3 regions of the Paenibacillus sp. NPDC056579 genome follow, and region 1 is predicted to be linked to each of the others. Evidence: a T-box and tRNA genes for the amino acid it is inferred to sense, from the RefSeq annotation. Region 1 holds a T-box; the other regions hold tRNA genes.
The links. The T-box of region 1 lies ahead of ACFQ88_RS12250 (arginine--tRNA ligase). A T-box ahead of a tRNA ligase gene usually reads a tRNA of that ligase, here a tRNA-Arg.

Region 1 (4,335 bases):
GCTGGATGCTCAAGGGCCGCGCGTTCCATCAGGCGCTCACCGAAGCGATCTGGGCAACAACGCTGATCCGCACCTGCCAGCTGCTCCTGGATGAGGGGTATGCGTTTCATGATGGCCAGCCGAAGCTGGACACGTTCTTTTCCATGCTGGAGGAGAGCATGACGCAGGCACGGCATATTTTGGTGAAGGAGCAGAATAAGCCGGAAAGCAACTACACCGCTTGGCTGAATGCGGCTCTCGCAGGAATCTATGCCTTGAAGCGCGATAAGGACAAGCTTGCGGAGCTGGTTCATGGGGAAGCGGGCCTTGAGCACCATTTGACGATCGGCGTAAAAGCCGACCATATGGAATACGAGGGTGCCACCTATTACCATATTTTCGTTCTCCGGGCGTATTTTATCGTCGTCGAGATGGCCGCCAGACTTGGCATAGACCTTTACGGCATTCGCGGTGAGCAAGGGCAGTCGCTGGAAGGGATGCTCGATGTCATGGCATTGCTAGCCAACGAACAGGGCGAGCTCATTGCGCTCCATGACGGTCCGTACCAGCGGATTCCGTATGCGAGAGAAATCGCCGAGACGGTAGAAATCGGATTGAGCCGATTCGGCAAAGCGGATTATGTGCCGATGCTGAAGGAAGCTTACCGGCAAATGTACGGCAAGCCGGAGCGTGCGGGACTGGAGGCCATTTTGTATGGCCGGGAGGAGCTGGACGGCTACCTCGATTCGGACCCGGAGGCTGCACCTGCGGCTGCGGCTTTGAGAGGCTCGTCCGTCCTCTTGGAGCCTTCGGGCTTCGTTATCGGAAGACGGCCGGGCGGGGTGCTGTCGTTCTTCGCTGACTTCGGCCCGCACGGCGGCTCGCACGGCCATTATGACAAGCTGCATTTAACGTTGGCTGGGCGGGACGGCTGGTTGGCGCCGGAGCTGGGCATGGTTCCGTATGGCTCCGTAACCCGCAAGGACTGGTATGCCTGCACGGCGAGCCACAACACGATCGTTGTGAACCAAGCATCGCAGGCGGCTCATACGGGCGAGCTGGTCCGATTCGATGAAACGGGCGACGGGACGTATGCGTGGCTTCGTTCTCGCGGAGCATACGACGGATGTACGCTTGACAGGCATTTGCTGTTGACGGACGAGTGGCTGCTCGACTGGTATGAAGTGGAGCTGGAATCGGAAGCGGTAATCGATTGGTGGATGCACAGTCCTAAGCTGTCGGCCGTGTACAGAGGCGGTCAGTGGCGGTCCCATGTAGGATCGCTCTCTGATAAGGGAGCGTACAGCTATGTACGGACGGTTTCCGAGTGGCAGCCTCTGGAGGAAGACGGAAGCGGCAAAGTATGCCGTGTGGAAATGTCCGGGCCGGCTGGACAGGGCGTTGCCTTATCCGCACTGTCGGCGGATTCGTCGCAGCTTTTTCTTGCAACTACGCCAGGCACGGCGGATAAACCGGCGCGAACAATCGACGGATTGCTCCATCGCCAGCGGGGCACGAAGGCAGCCTTCGTGACGGTGTACAGCGACAGCAGCATGCCGGCGGATATCTGCTGGCTGTCCGCGGAAGGGGAGCATCCGGTCCCAGGTTCGTCTGGCGGCCAGGCGAAGTCCGCTGCCATATCGTTCCGGAACGGAATATGGCACGCGGTGCTGGATTCCGTTCAGGGCCTTCGGCTGGAACGGCAGTAAGCGGAGCGCGATGGAGGCATTGGTGAGCCCGGCGCGCGGACGGCGGGATGGGTTTGCCGCCGCGAGCTCGGGGAGTGGCTTTGTGCGGTGTGACGCCTCCGTAAGTCGGAAAAACCGACTTACAGACCGCTCCCGCGCGTGAAACCCTGCAGTAAGACGGAAAAACCGTCTTACCGCATGCCAAAGCCCGTCTCCACGCGATGTGACGCCTCCCTAAGTCGGATAAACCGACTTACAGCCCGCTCGCGTGCGTGAAACCCTGCTGTAAGACGGAAAAACCGTCTTACAGCACGCAAAAGCCCGTCTCCACGCGGTATGACGCCTCCGTAAGTCGGAAAAACCGACTTACAGCCCGCTCCCGCGCGTGAAACCCAGCTAAGACGGAAAAACCGTCTTACAGCTCGCCAAACCCCGTCTCCGCGCCTCCGTAAGTCTGAAACCGACTTACACCCCGCTCCCCCGCGCCCGCCCGCTTGACACGCACAAACTTTTCCAGTATAACTTATTTTAAACAATGGGTTATACAAGGAATATTGATGATTGGGAGAGTAATCCTGACGTGCAGTCGCAGCGAGCCGGGGATAGTGGAAGCCGGTACGGATGTCACGGATGAAACGGACCCAGGAAATGATTTGCCGAAAATTGCAGCAATTAGGCAAATCCGGTTGAGCACCGTTATAACGGCAAAGTGGTAAAACCGTACGGTTTTGCACATGGAGTGGTACCGCGGGAACTAACAGCTCTCGTCTCTAATTGGAGACGGGAGCTTTTTGCATTTCACAGACTAAGGAGGGAATTGTCATGATGTTGAATGAACTGATCGCCCAACAGCTGGAACACGGCTTGCAGGAGCTGCTCAATGCCTCCGAAACGGCACGGCCCGAGGGGCTCCGAATCGTCATCGAGCATCCGGCGAACAAGGAGCACGGCGATTACAGCACGAATATGGCCATGCTGCTGGCCAAGCCGCTTAAGAGGGCGCCTGCCGCCATTGCTCAAGAGCTGATATCAAAGCTGCAGCAGCAGCCGGCCATCCGTTCTCTGATTAGTCGCATGGAAGTGGCGGGACCGGGATTTATCAATCTGTATGTCGATTGGAGCCGGTGGGCCAAGCAAGCTGACGAGCTGGAGCTGCATGTCGGCTCATCGTCCGATAAGGTGGTTATTGAACATACGTCCATCAATCCCAATAAATCGGCGCACATCGGACATCTAAGAAATTCTTGTATCGGAGATACGTTGGCGCGGCTGATGCGAAGGACCGGCTACCAGGTCGAAGTGCATAATTACATCGACGATTTGGGCAATCAGCTTGCGGATACGGTAGTGGGTATACATCGTACAACGATAGAAGGAGATTTTCCTCGTTTCGGTGACTTTTGCTGGGATGTGTATGCCGAAGTCAACAAAGCGTACAAGGAACAGCCGGATTTACAATTGGAGCGTACCCGCGTGCTGCATGAGCTGGAAAAAGGCGGCTCGAGCATAGCCTGGACAGGACTGCTCGTGGCGGAGCGAATCGTTAAAGAGCATGTGGAGGAAATGAAGCAGTTCGGTATTGGGTACGACGTGCTCGTGTGGGAAAGTAATATAGTCAGAGAGGGCTTCTGGTCGAGCGCCTTTGCGCTGCTTAAAGAGACGCCGGTTTTCGTTCAGGAGACCGAAGGGAAGCTGGAAGGCTGTTGGGTACTTAAACAGGAGGAGCATCATGGTGAGGCTGCGGAGTTTCATGCCGAGAAAGTGCTTGTGAGATCCAACGGCATTCTGACCTACACCGCCAAAGATATCGCATACCACTTATGGAAATTCGGGCTGCTCGACAAAGATTTCCGCTACCAAAAGTTCGCCGAAGGCCTTTATACAACGGATCCCAAGGGCCGCAAAAAGAACCTCGGCCGAGCCGACACGGTCATTAACGTGATTGACCATAGGCAGGAATATCCGCAAGCGATGGTCAAGCAAGCTTTGCTGGCACTGGGCTATGACAAGCAGGCGGAGCGGCTGAAGCATGTCAGCTACGGGGTTGTTTCCTTAAGCCGCGATACGGCGGACAGTCTCGGCGTCGATGTCAGCGATGGAAAACATTCTTACCCGATGTCGGGAAGGCAAGGAATCGGTGTTAAGATCGCAGATTTTCTCGCTCATATGGAGCAGGTCATCGATTCGAAGCGGTCTCGGAAGGCGGGATTATCGAGCCGCGCGATAGCTGCGGCCGCAGTGCGATACTATTTGCTCCGGTTTCACCTGCAGACCGAGGTGGTCTTCGATCTGGCCCAGGCAACCGAAATTTCCGGGAATACAGGAGTGTATTTGTTATATTCGTACGCAAGAGCGTGCAGCATATTAGCCAAAATGAAAGAAGATACCGCAAGCCGGAATAATGATGAACGGGAAGGCTTCGCCGGCTTGAACGAGCAAGAATCCGCCCTGCTAAGGCAGCTTGCTTATTGGCCGGAAACGCTGGATGTAGCGGCAAAGGAGCTCGCGCCGAATATGATATGCTCCTATGCGCATGAGCTGGCTACGCTGTTCAATCATTTTTATGCGACATGCCCGATTTGGAAGGCGGATAGCGCAAAGAGGGATTCCAGGCTCTGGATCACGAGCCGCTTCAAGGATACGCTGCAGGATGCTTTGCAAATATTGG
Region 2 (4,335 bases), on a different contig from region 1:
CATGGTCGGAAACGTTGCCTACGGTGCTCAATGCATCGGACCGGGCGGAAGTACTAGCGGACGAGGCCGAATCTAATGCGCTTCGTTTGCATATTGCGACAGCAGGTCATTCCAACTACAGCTTTGATTTCAAATGCACGTATGTGGATTCACGGGAAGTTAAAGTGGATCTTGTGGATGTGGAGGTTGACGGACGCAATGTAGACGAACGGACAAATATCATCCAAACGATGGTTGACGACTATGTCCGTCATATTCACGAGTGCGCACAACAGCTTCACAGCATAACGAAGTAGCCACGAGCGTGGAGGGATGAGTAATGACAAAAAATAAAAGCAGTGTCGATAAAAACTTGCAAAATGTAGTCAAAGACCTGGATCAGGTGGCCGTTAACAGCCATCATGCCCAACAGCTGCAGCAGCAAACGAACGATCGCCGTCATCAAGATGCGCTGAATCATGACGAGTCGTCCCAAGAGATGTCGATTACATTAAACGATAAAGATTGATCAAGGAGGACGGACCATGCCAAAAGATATTGCCCAGCCCGTAAATCCCCCAAGCGGACAAAAAAACCGCAGCGAAAAAAACAATCAGCCGATGGAACCTCTATCGGGCTCCAAGAAGGTTAAACAGCAAAATCACTCCCGTCACAATAACGGGGAAGGCTGATCAAATCTAATCTAAATAATGAAGCGACGACAGTTCTACATGGAGGGCTGTCGTCTTTATATTACGCATTTTTCGCGGACAAATAATGGAAACATTCTACCATCATCATTTGCGCGAGCTCTTCGTTGTCGGCATAGCCGTACAGTGTGCCCCCTAAAGCCAACTCCTCACATACGTCGTCAAGAACAGAGCAGATCGAAATCGAAAACTCATCGTAAATAATATAAAACCGATTGTCCTCCAACACGCAGCCCAACACCTCACTCATATGCTTTCCTCATTCTACCATGAACAATTTAAAAAGAGAATGGATATTCTATTTCGGCCAGCATGGACTATTGTGGTATGGGACAAATATTTGGATCGTTCCAGCAGAGGGGCATTTTGCAAACCGATGCGTACTATAGGTAATAAACGCAAAGAGGCGATGAGCATGATTATTTTGAAAACGCCGGAACAGATTGCTGCGATTCGAAAAGCAGGTCAAGTGCTGGCCCAATGTCATGAAGAGCTTAGCCGCATGATTCGTCCGGGCATCACGACGCTGGAGATTAACGACTTCGCAGAGCGGTTTATTAACGACCATGGAGCCCGCCAAGTGACGAAAGGCTATAAAGGGTTCCCTTATGCAACATGCGCTTCACTGAACGATGTGATCGCTCATGGATTCCCCAATGATACGCCTTTGCGTAGCGGCGACATTGTCAAAATGGACATCGTATGCAGCTATAACGGCTGGATGGCCGATTCCTGCCGTACGTACAAGGTAGGCGCCGTATCTCCGGAAGCCGCATGTCTGGTGAAAGTGGCCAAGGAATGCCTCGATATGGCGGTTCTGAAAGCGGTAGCAGGCAATACGATAGGGGATGTCATGCATGTTGTTCAAAAGCACGCCGAAGGAGCGGGATATTCGGTCGTAAGGGATTTGGTCGGACACGGGATTGGGCAATCGCTGCACGAGAAGCCAACCTTTCAGCATGTAGGGAAGCCTGGAAAAGGATTTGTTTTGAAGGAAGGCATGGTTATCACCATCGAGCCGATGATCAATGCAGGTACGCATGAAATGTATGTGGAATTGGACGGGTGGACGGCCCGTACATGGGATGGCGCCTTATCGGCACAGTTCGAGCATACGGTGGCGATAACCAAGAAGGGTCCGGAAATTTTAACCGAGCTGTAAAAAGGTTCCCTTATTACTGCCTGCGATAATCTTTTCGCTGACGCAAATGTATGCTATAATACTCTTGCCGCGCGCCCGTAGCTCAGCAGGATAGAGCGACAGTTTCCTAAACTGCAGGTCGTACGTTCGAATCGTATCGGGCGCGCCATTTCAAGCTTTTCATTAAAAATAATGATCACATAAGCGATCTCCTGCGAAATCCGCAGGAGTTTTTTTGTGCATTCTGCTTGCATTCCTGCCGTTAGCTCCTAACAGTTGAAACTCTGGACCCATGGTCAACACGTGGTAAACATTATAGAATATGCGGTAGTTATGGAAAAAAATGAAAAGTTGGAGGAGTTTTGGATGAGAGTACTTTTTACATTGCTTATTTGTGTGGCGATTGCGATAACCGCGGCAGGATGCGGAGACGCTCCTAATGCTAAAATAACGAAAGCGAAGTTTGAGAAGCTGGAAAGCGGAATGACGTACGAAAAAGCCACCGAGATTATAGGCGGCGAAGGGGAACTGATGGCTGAGACGGGCAAAAAGGGCGAAGAAATGTACATCGTTACTTATCAATACAAAGGCGATGGATTAGGATCCAATGCGATCCTGGTGTTCCAAGGCGGAAAGCTGCAAGTGAAATCCCAAAACGGGCTGAAGTAAAGCTGCCGAATTGTTCCTCGTGGAACTATTATTCAAAAATAGAGAGGGGCCGCTCAAGACTTGGAGCGGTTCTTTTTGTTGGTCTGGAAAGTGTACCTAAAAGTAGTCAGAATGAGTTCCTTAGCACGCTGCACCTTTGGGGACTTTTCTTGTTGTACAATAAAAAAGATGCCCCTGTAAAAAATATTTCTGTAAAGTGCAGGGGTCGTTCGCTGCAGCCGCGTCTATTACTTCGGAGAGGAGGGGGAGAACATTACAGAGGAAACAGAGTGGATCGAACGCATCGTAGCCGGCGACGTGCAATCATTTCGCTTATTGATGGCTAAATATCAATCGTATTTATACCATGTAGCGTACTCTGTGCTCCGGTCGTCTAAGGATGCCGAAGATGTGACGCAAGAAGCGCTGTTGAAAATATATGCTTCTCTCCCTCAGTATCAGCATCAAGGGTTTAAGACGTGGATCACGCGAATTACCGTGAACAAAGCGATTGACTACAAACGGTCGCTGGAGCGCAAACGAGAGCAGCTGACCGATGAGCCGGAGCTGTTAATTCCGGTTAATCCGACCCATACGGTAGAGGAGGAAGTGCTTCATAATCATAGGCGGCAGAGGATTCGGGAATGTCTGGACGATATGCCCCACAATTACCGGGACGTGGTCGTTGCCTTTTATATCAAGGATAAAAGTTATCAGGAGATAGCGATAGAGCAGGGTGTCACCCTGAAGACGGTGGAATCGAAGCTGTATCGAGCCAAACAATGGATCCGCAAGCACTGGAAGGAGGAGGAGTGGGGATGAAGCATTATTCGTTGGAACAATGGGCCCGCTATGTGAGAGAAGAACTGGCGATGGAAGAGCAGCTTGAATACGAAACGCATCTCAGCTCGTGCGATCAATGTCTTGAACAGTATATGCAGTGTCTGGAGCTCGCTAGGGACTCGTTCACAGTGCTGGCGGAACAAACGAAAACCGCTATGGCTGACGCCGTCATGCAGTCCATCGCGGCCTCTGTTACACAGTCAGAGGCGATCGATGCATGGAAGCCGGAGCCGGTGACCCAACACCACAAGAAAATAATCGCACCATCGTTCCTGCGCCATCCGGTGTTTCATTATGCGGTGGCAGCTGCAGTAACCTTCCTCTTAATGAGTACAGGGGTGTTTCATTCGCTGGCGGAACGGGTAGGCTCTGCAGAGACGAACGTGGTAGCATCTCCGCCTGTCCAGGAAGACCGGTCCTCCGTATCGCAACGCATTATGGAAAAAACCATTGGCATGCTGGATTCGATCCAGCCTAAACACGAAAGAGGGGGGAATCGTTAATGCAACCAAAAAACCCGATGGCGGCGCTGCTGCTGTCTTTCATCCCCGGAATGGGACATCTTTATTTAAACCGTTTGTTCCGGGCTGTAATTTACGGATGCGGTTTTTTTGGACCGGTGCTGCTCATGTTCCTGCTGGTCGTATCGGGAAAATACCGTTACAACGGCGAAATTTTGGCGCTCCTGATGGCGGTGGCGCTATTCGTTGGATTCATTAACTTAGTCGATATGGTGATTACTTTAATCCGCGGGCGCGAGCCATCTCTTCAAGCTCCTGTTCCGTCGCCGGATGGAGTGTATGCTTCACCTCCGCGTCCGGATAATGAACGGTTTTTTACCATTGTATTGTCGGTCATTCCGGGTCTCGGCCATTTCCAGCTTGGCTTGATGCAGCGGGGATTGGCGTTTTTGATTGCTTTCTTCGGCTCGTTTGCGATGATCGTCTTTATTTCGGTCCTGACGCATCAGGAGGGATTTCTGGCGTTTCTCGGCGTAATGCCTATCATCTGGCT
Region 3 (4,335 bases), on a different contig from region 1:
CCATACCGTTCAATTTGCCTTTCAGCTCAGGCAGTACCAAGGATACCGCTTTAGCAGCGCCTGTAGTGGAAGGAATGATGTTCTCAGCCGCTGCGCGAGCACGACGAAGATCTTTATGCGGAAGATCAAGTACGGATTGGTCGTTAGTGTAGGAGTGAATAGTAGTCATCATCCCTTTAACGATACCGAACTTGTCGTTCAATACTTTTGCGAATGGAGCCAAGCAGTTGGTTGTGCAGGAAGCGTTGGAAATGATAGTGTGGCTAGCTGGTTCGTATTTATCTTCGTTAACGCCCAATACGATAGTGATATCTTCGTCAGTAGCAGGAGCGGAGATAATGACTTTCTTAGCGCCGCCTTTCAAGTGCATGGAAGCTTTTTCTTTCGCTGTGAAAATACCAGTGGACTCAACAACGATTTCAACGCCGTTAGCAGCCCAAGGCAGGTTCTCAGGGTTGCGCTCAGCAAATACTTTTACTGTTTTGCCGTTAACGATCAAAGCGCCTTCGGTAGCTTCAACCGTACCGTTGAATTTGCCATGAGTTGTATCATACTTCAGCAAGTGAGCCAAAGTGTTAACGTCAGTCAAGTCGTTGATTGCTACGATTTCAACATCTGGGTTGCTGAAGGATGCGCGGAATACGTTACGACCGATACGTCCAAAACCGTTAATACCTACTTTAGTTGCCATGTGAGTAGCCTCCTAAAAATAATGTTTGATGTTTATGTCAAGACAGGCAGGACCTGTCAAGATGGCAATGCTTGAACAATTTCCAATGCGGCCGCTTCATCAATGACCAGAATGTCCTCCCGGCCAAAACGGAGTACGGCCATGATCGCTTCGCCTTTGCTCTTGCCGCCGGCTACTCCGATCACACAATCCATATCCTGGATGTCTTCGATTCTCAGTCCCACGGTGGGCATTTTGTGCAAAATGGTGCCTTCGCGGTCAAAATAGTACCCAAATGCTTCTCCGAGCGCCCCATCGTTACGAAGGCTTGCCGTCGTCTCTGCGTCCACCTTCCGCCGTCTGGCCATCACCATAGCTTCTCCCATGCCGTGTATGACGATACGGGCTTTGCGGATAAACTGGATAATCTCCAGAATGGTGTCATCCTGCATCAAGGTCTGGTAAGCTTCCTCGCCGAGATGATCCGGAACGTGAAGCAATCGGTACTTGGCGCCGGTCTTCTTCGCCATCGTGGATGCGATCGTATTCGCCTGCAGCTCCACGCTCTCGCCTAGCCCGCCCCGTGCCGGTACGAACCAGCTGCCTTTGAGCGAGGTGGTCGAGGACAGATGGTAGGCAACCTCCGCCATGGTGGATCCGCCCGTTACCGCAATCACTTCGTCCTGGGATACGTACTTCCTCAGCACCGCCGCTCCCGCGCGACCCAGTTCCTTCTTCGTATGAGGAGAGACGTCGGAATCTCCGGGAACAATGACGACTTGCTTTAAACCGAAATGGGACCGGATTCGCTCCTCCAGCTCGGTCAATCCGAACAGGTCCTTGACCAACGGCTCGATCTTCTCGAGCAGCTGCCTTCCGGCTTCGCTGATCCTCATTCCCGATGCATCGACATCCAGCAGGCCTTGGGCTTTCAAGAACTCGACCTCGCTTCGCAAAATACGCTCCGTCGTGTTAAGCGACACCGCAAGCGTCCTGCGTCCGACCGTACCGGACACCATGATGTGATGCAGAATCGTGTACCGTTCCTTCAACGTGTCCAGTAAGTCCGGCAGAAGCTGCTTTTGAATATCGAGTAACTCTCTCATGAGAAAAACACGCTCCCGCCAAAGATATGGACAGTTAATGTCCCAGTACTACATTTTTAGTCCCACAACTTCCAAAAAAACAACTAAGCTTTCACTTAGCTGTTCTCATTATATAAAATCTGTCTGACAATTTCAACAAACAAAACACCATTTAGACAAAAATTTACGTTCTCTTCATATTAAGCACGGACAATCCTTGCTGCGTCTACAAATTACGACAATCTTCTTACGCTTAAAAGCTCATCCTGCGGTAGCGATTGTGTACGTTGCGAGAGCCATTTCGAAGGTCATTAAGGAGCGAGCCGAAGAATGGGCTGATCGAATAAATGTAGCGCCATCCGACGTCGAGCACGCTTTTTACGCTTGCGTCAGTCATGGCTCGATGCCGGAATCAGACACTGCACGCGCTAATTAATTGTTGCTCATGGACGGCTTTGAACAAGCTAGCTGTTTTTTTCTGGTAGGGGTTGCATTTTGGGACGCGATATCATATAATAACTCTTGCTTCTCAATTTTTGAGACAAAGCTATGCGCCCGTGGTCCAATGGATATGACGTAGGCCTCCGGAGCCTGAGATTAAGGTTCGATTCCTTACGGGCGCGCCATTACTTTAATAACGAATGAATCGTACAACCTCTAAAACTTGCCGTGACCGGTGAGCTTAGAGGTTTTTTTGAAACTATTGTTTGACCTTTCTTGACCTTAGTTTGCTTTTGCGCTATGATGGTTATAGTGTTACCATATATGAAATTTAAGGAGGCTGCAGCTTATGAGTTTCATTCCAATGGTCGTAGAACCGGATGCAAGAGGAGAGCGCGCTTATGACATTTACTCCCGCTTGCTGAAGGATCGCATTATTTTTCTAGGGACTCCGGTTAATGACGTTGTGGCCAATGCTATTATTGCCCAACTGTTGTTCCTGGCCGCACAAGATCCGGATAAAGATATTCACTTATATATTAACAGCCCGGGCGGCTCCATCACTGCGGGGATGGCCATCTATGATACCATGCAGTTCATCAAGCCGGACGTGTCCACGATCTGCGTAGGTATGGCCGCTTCCATGGGAGCGTTCCTGCTGGCGGCAGGCGCCAAAGGCAAACGCTTCGCGCTGCCGAACAGCGAAGTCATGATTCACCAGCCGCTCGGAGGCGCCGAAGGGCAAGCAAGCGATATCGAGATCCGCGCGAAGCGCATCTTGAAAATGCGCGACAAGCTGAACCACATTTTGGCCGAGCGCACTGGCCAATCGTTTGAACAAATCGAGAAAGATACCGATCGCGATAACTTCATGTATGCCGAAGAAGCGGCCGCGTACGGCTTGATCGATAAAGTCATCGAGCGCGTATAACGTACTCGATGCAGCTTTGGAAGCCCGTGCTGTAAGCTGGTTATCCCGCTTGCAGCACGGGCTTTTTTTGTTTGGCGCGAGCTGTAGGTCGGTTTACGGCTCATCAGCCGCGTAACGAAAAAAAGTCCAGTCTGCAATAATACAGACTGGACTTTTTCGCTTTATTACTCTTGAAAGTTGAAAAGCGTGAGCGGAGGAGAAGGGATTTGCTGCAGGAACGAAGTGTTTGCCTTTGAAATCATGAATACACCACAATTGCGGATAATCCCTATTCATGATTTCAACAGCGACCGGAAGCATACCCCTCTCTGGAGCACCACGCTTTTGCAACTTCCCCCTCTTCTTACTTCTTATCTTCCAAAGGATAGAAGATCAGGTCGATCGGGAAGGCCGAGCCGGCCGGAGGCGTAAATTCGATGTCGAGCGAATCTTCCTCGCCCGTAGTTTTCGCCAGAATCTGCATGCCGTCAAATGCGGTCAGCACGCCGGACTGCGGCACCAAATGCATTTCCCCGTTAATTTTGAACGGGCCTTTGAACACGCCGCCCAGAGGCTGGATCATGATAGCCATTTTGCGCGGCTTATCGGCATGAATTTTGTACACGACGCCATAGTTGCCGTCGTTCGTGACATTTTGTTTACGCATCGTATCGTAGCCCGGCTGGAACGGATCGCTCTTGCCATCGCCGATAATGAGGCGAGACGGTGTAGTAAACGAGCTTGCATCCACATTCCACTTCACCTCGGATACCGGGAACGATCCGCGGACGTGTCCGGTGAACGGCAGCAGAGGGAGCTTCAGCGTATCCTGCGTAATTTTATCCGTTGCGACGAACGAGAATTCAATCTCACCGTCGGTTTCTACGTCGTAGAACAAGTTAACGCCTTGTGCCGGGTAGAAGTCCGGCATTTGCGAATAAATGAACGTCTGCTTCGGCGGTACCGTCATTTCTTCGTTGTACGTATCGTTCATCAGGAAATCGACGGAAGCTTCGTTGCCGATCAAATTCGCATACACGGACGGGAATACTTCGCCCTTGTTGGTCGTTTTGATTTTTACCGGCTTATCGGTCGTATTTCTGGCCAAGATAGCCATCGTCACTTTTTCCTTCGTACCGTTGATATGATCGGCATACAATCTTCCTTTGCCGTTCACTTTATCTTGGTACAAGATGCCTTTTTCCGTAAACTCTTCAGGACTGTCGCTG

Region 2: it encodes a tRNA-Arg, which carries the amino acid that the T-box ahead of ACFQ88_RS12250 (arginine--tRNA ligase) is inferred to sense. The anticodon was not compared.
Region 3: it encodes a tRNA-Arg, which carries the amino acid that the T-box ahead of ACFQ88_RS12250 (arginine--tRNA ligase) is inferred to sense. The anticodon was not compared.

Annotation. Positions count from the first base shown of each region.
Region 1 covers NZ_JBHTVD010000002.1:1,093,661-1,097,995, forward strand. The annotation lists gene ACFQ88_RS12245 (heparinase II/III domain-containing protein) at 1-1,688, shown strand, start outside; T-box leader at 2,216-2,442, shown strand; gene ACFQ88_RS12250 (arginine--tRNA ligase) at 2,493-4,335, shown strand, end outside.
Region 2 covers NZ_JBHTVD010000016.1:153,493-157,827, reverse strand. The annotation lists gene ACFQ88_RS36500 (hypothetical protein) at 1-296, shown strand, start outside; gene ACFQ88_RS36495 (hypothetical protein) at 320-508, shown strand; gene ACFQ88_RS36490 (small acid-soluble spore protein P) at 525-671, shown strand; gene ACFQ88_RS36485 (hypothetical protein) at 733-939, opposite strand; gene map (type I methionyl aminopeptidase) at 1,105-1,851, shown strand; tRNA gene ACFQ88_RS36475 (tRNA-Arg) at 1,923-1,999, shown strand; gene ACFQ88_RS36470 (hypothetical protein) at 2,197-2,499, shown strand; gene ACFQ88_RS36465 (sigma-70 family RNA polymerase sigma factor) at 2,818-3,300, shown strand; gene ACFQ88_RS36460 (hypothetical protein) at 3,297-3,824, shown strand; gene ACFQ88_RS36455 (hypothetical protein) at 3,824-4,335, shown strand, end outside.
Region 3 covers NZ_JBHTVD010000009.1:295,536-299,870, forward strand. The annotation lists gene gap (type I glyceraldehyde-3-phosphate dehydrogenase) at 1-691, opposite strand, end outside; gene ACFQ88_RS29635 (sugar-binding transcriptional regulator) at 748-1,776, opposite strand; tRNA gene ACFQ88_RS29640 (tRNA-Arg) at 2,307-2,381, shown strand; gene clpP (ATP-dependent Clp endopeptidase proteolytic subunit ClpP) at 2,546-3,127, shown strand; gene ACFQ88_RS29650 (stalk domain-containing protein) at 3,471-4,335, opposite strand, start outside.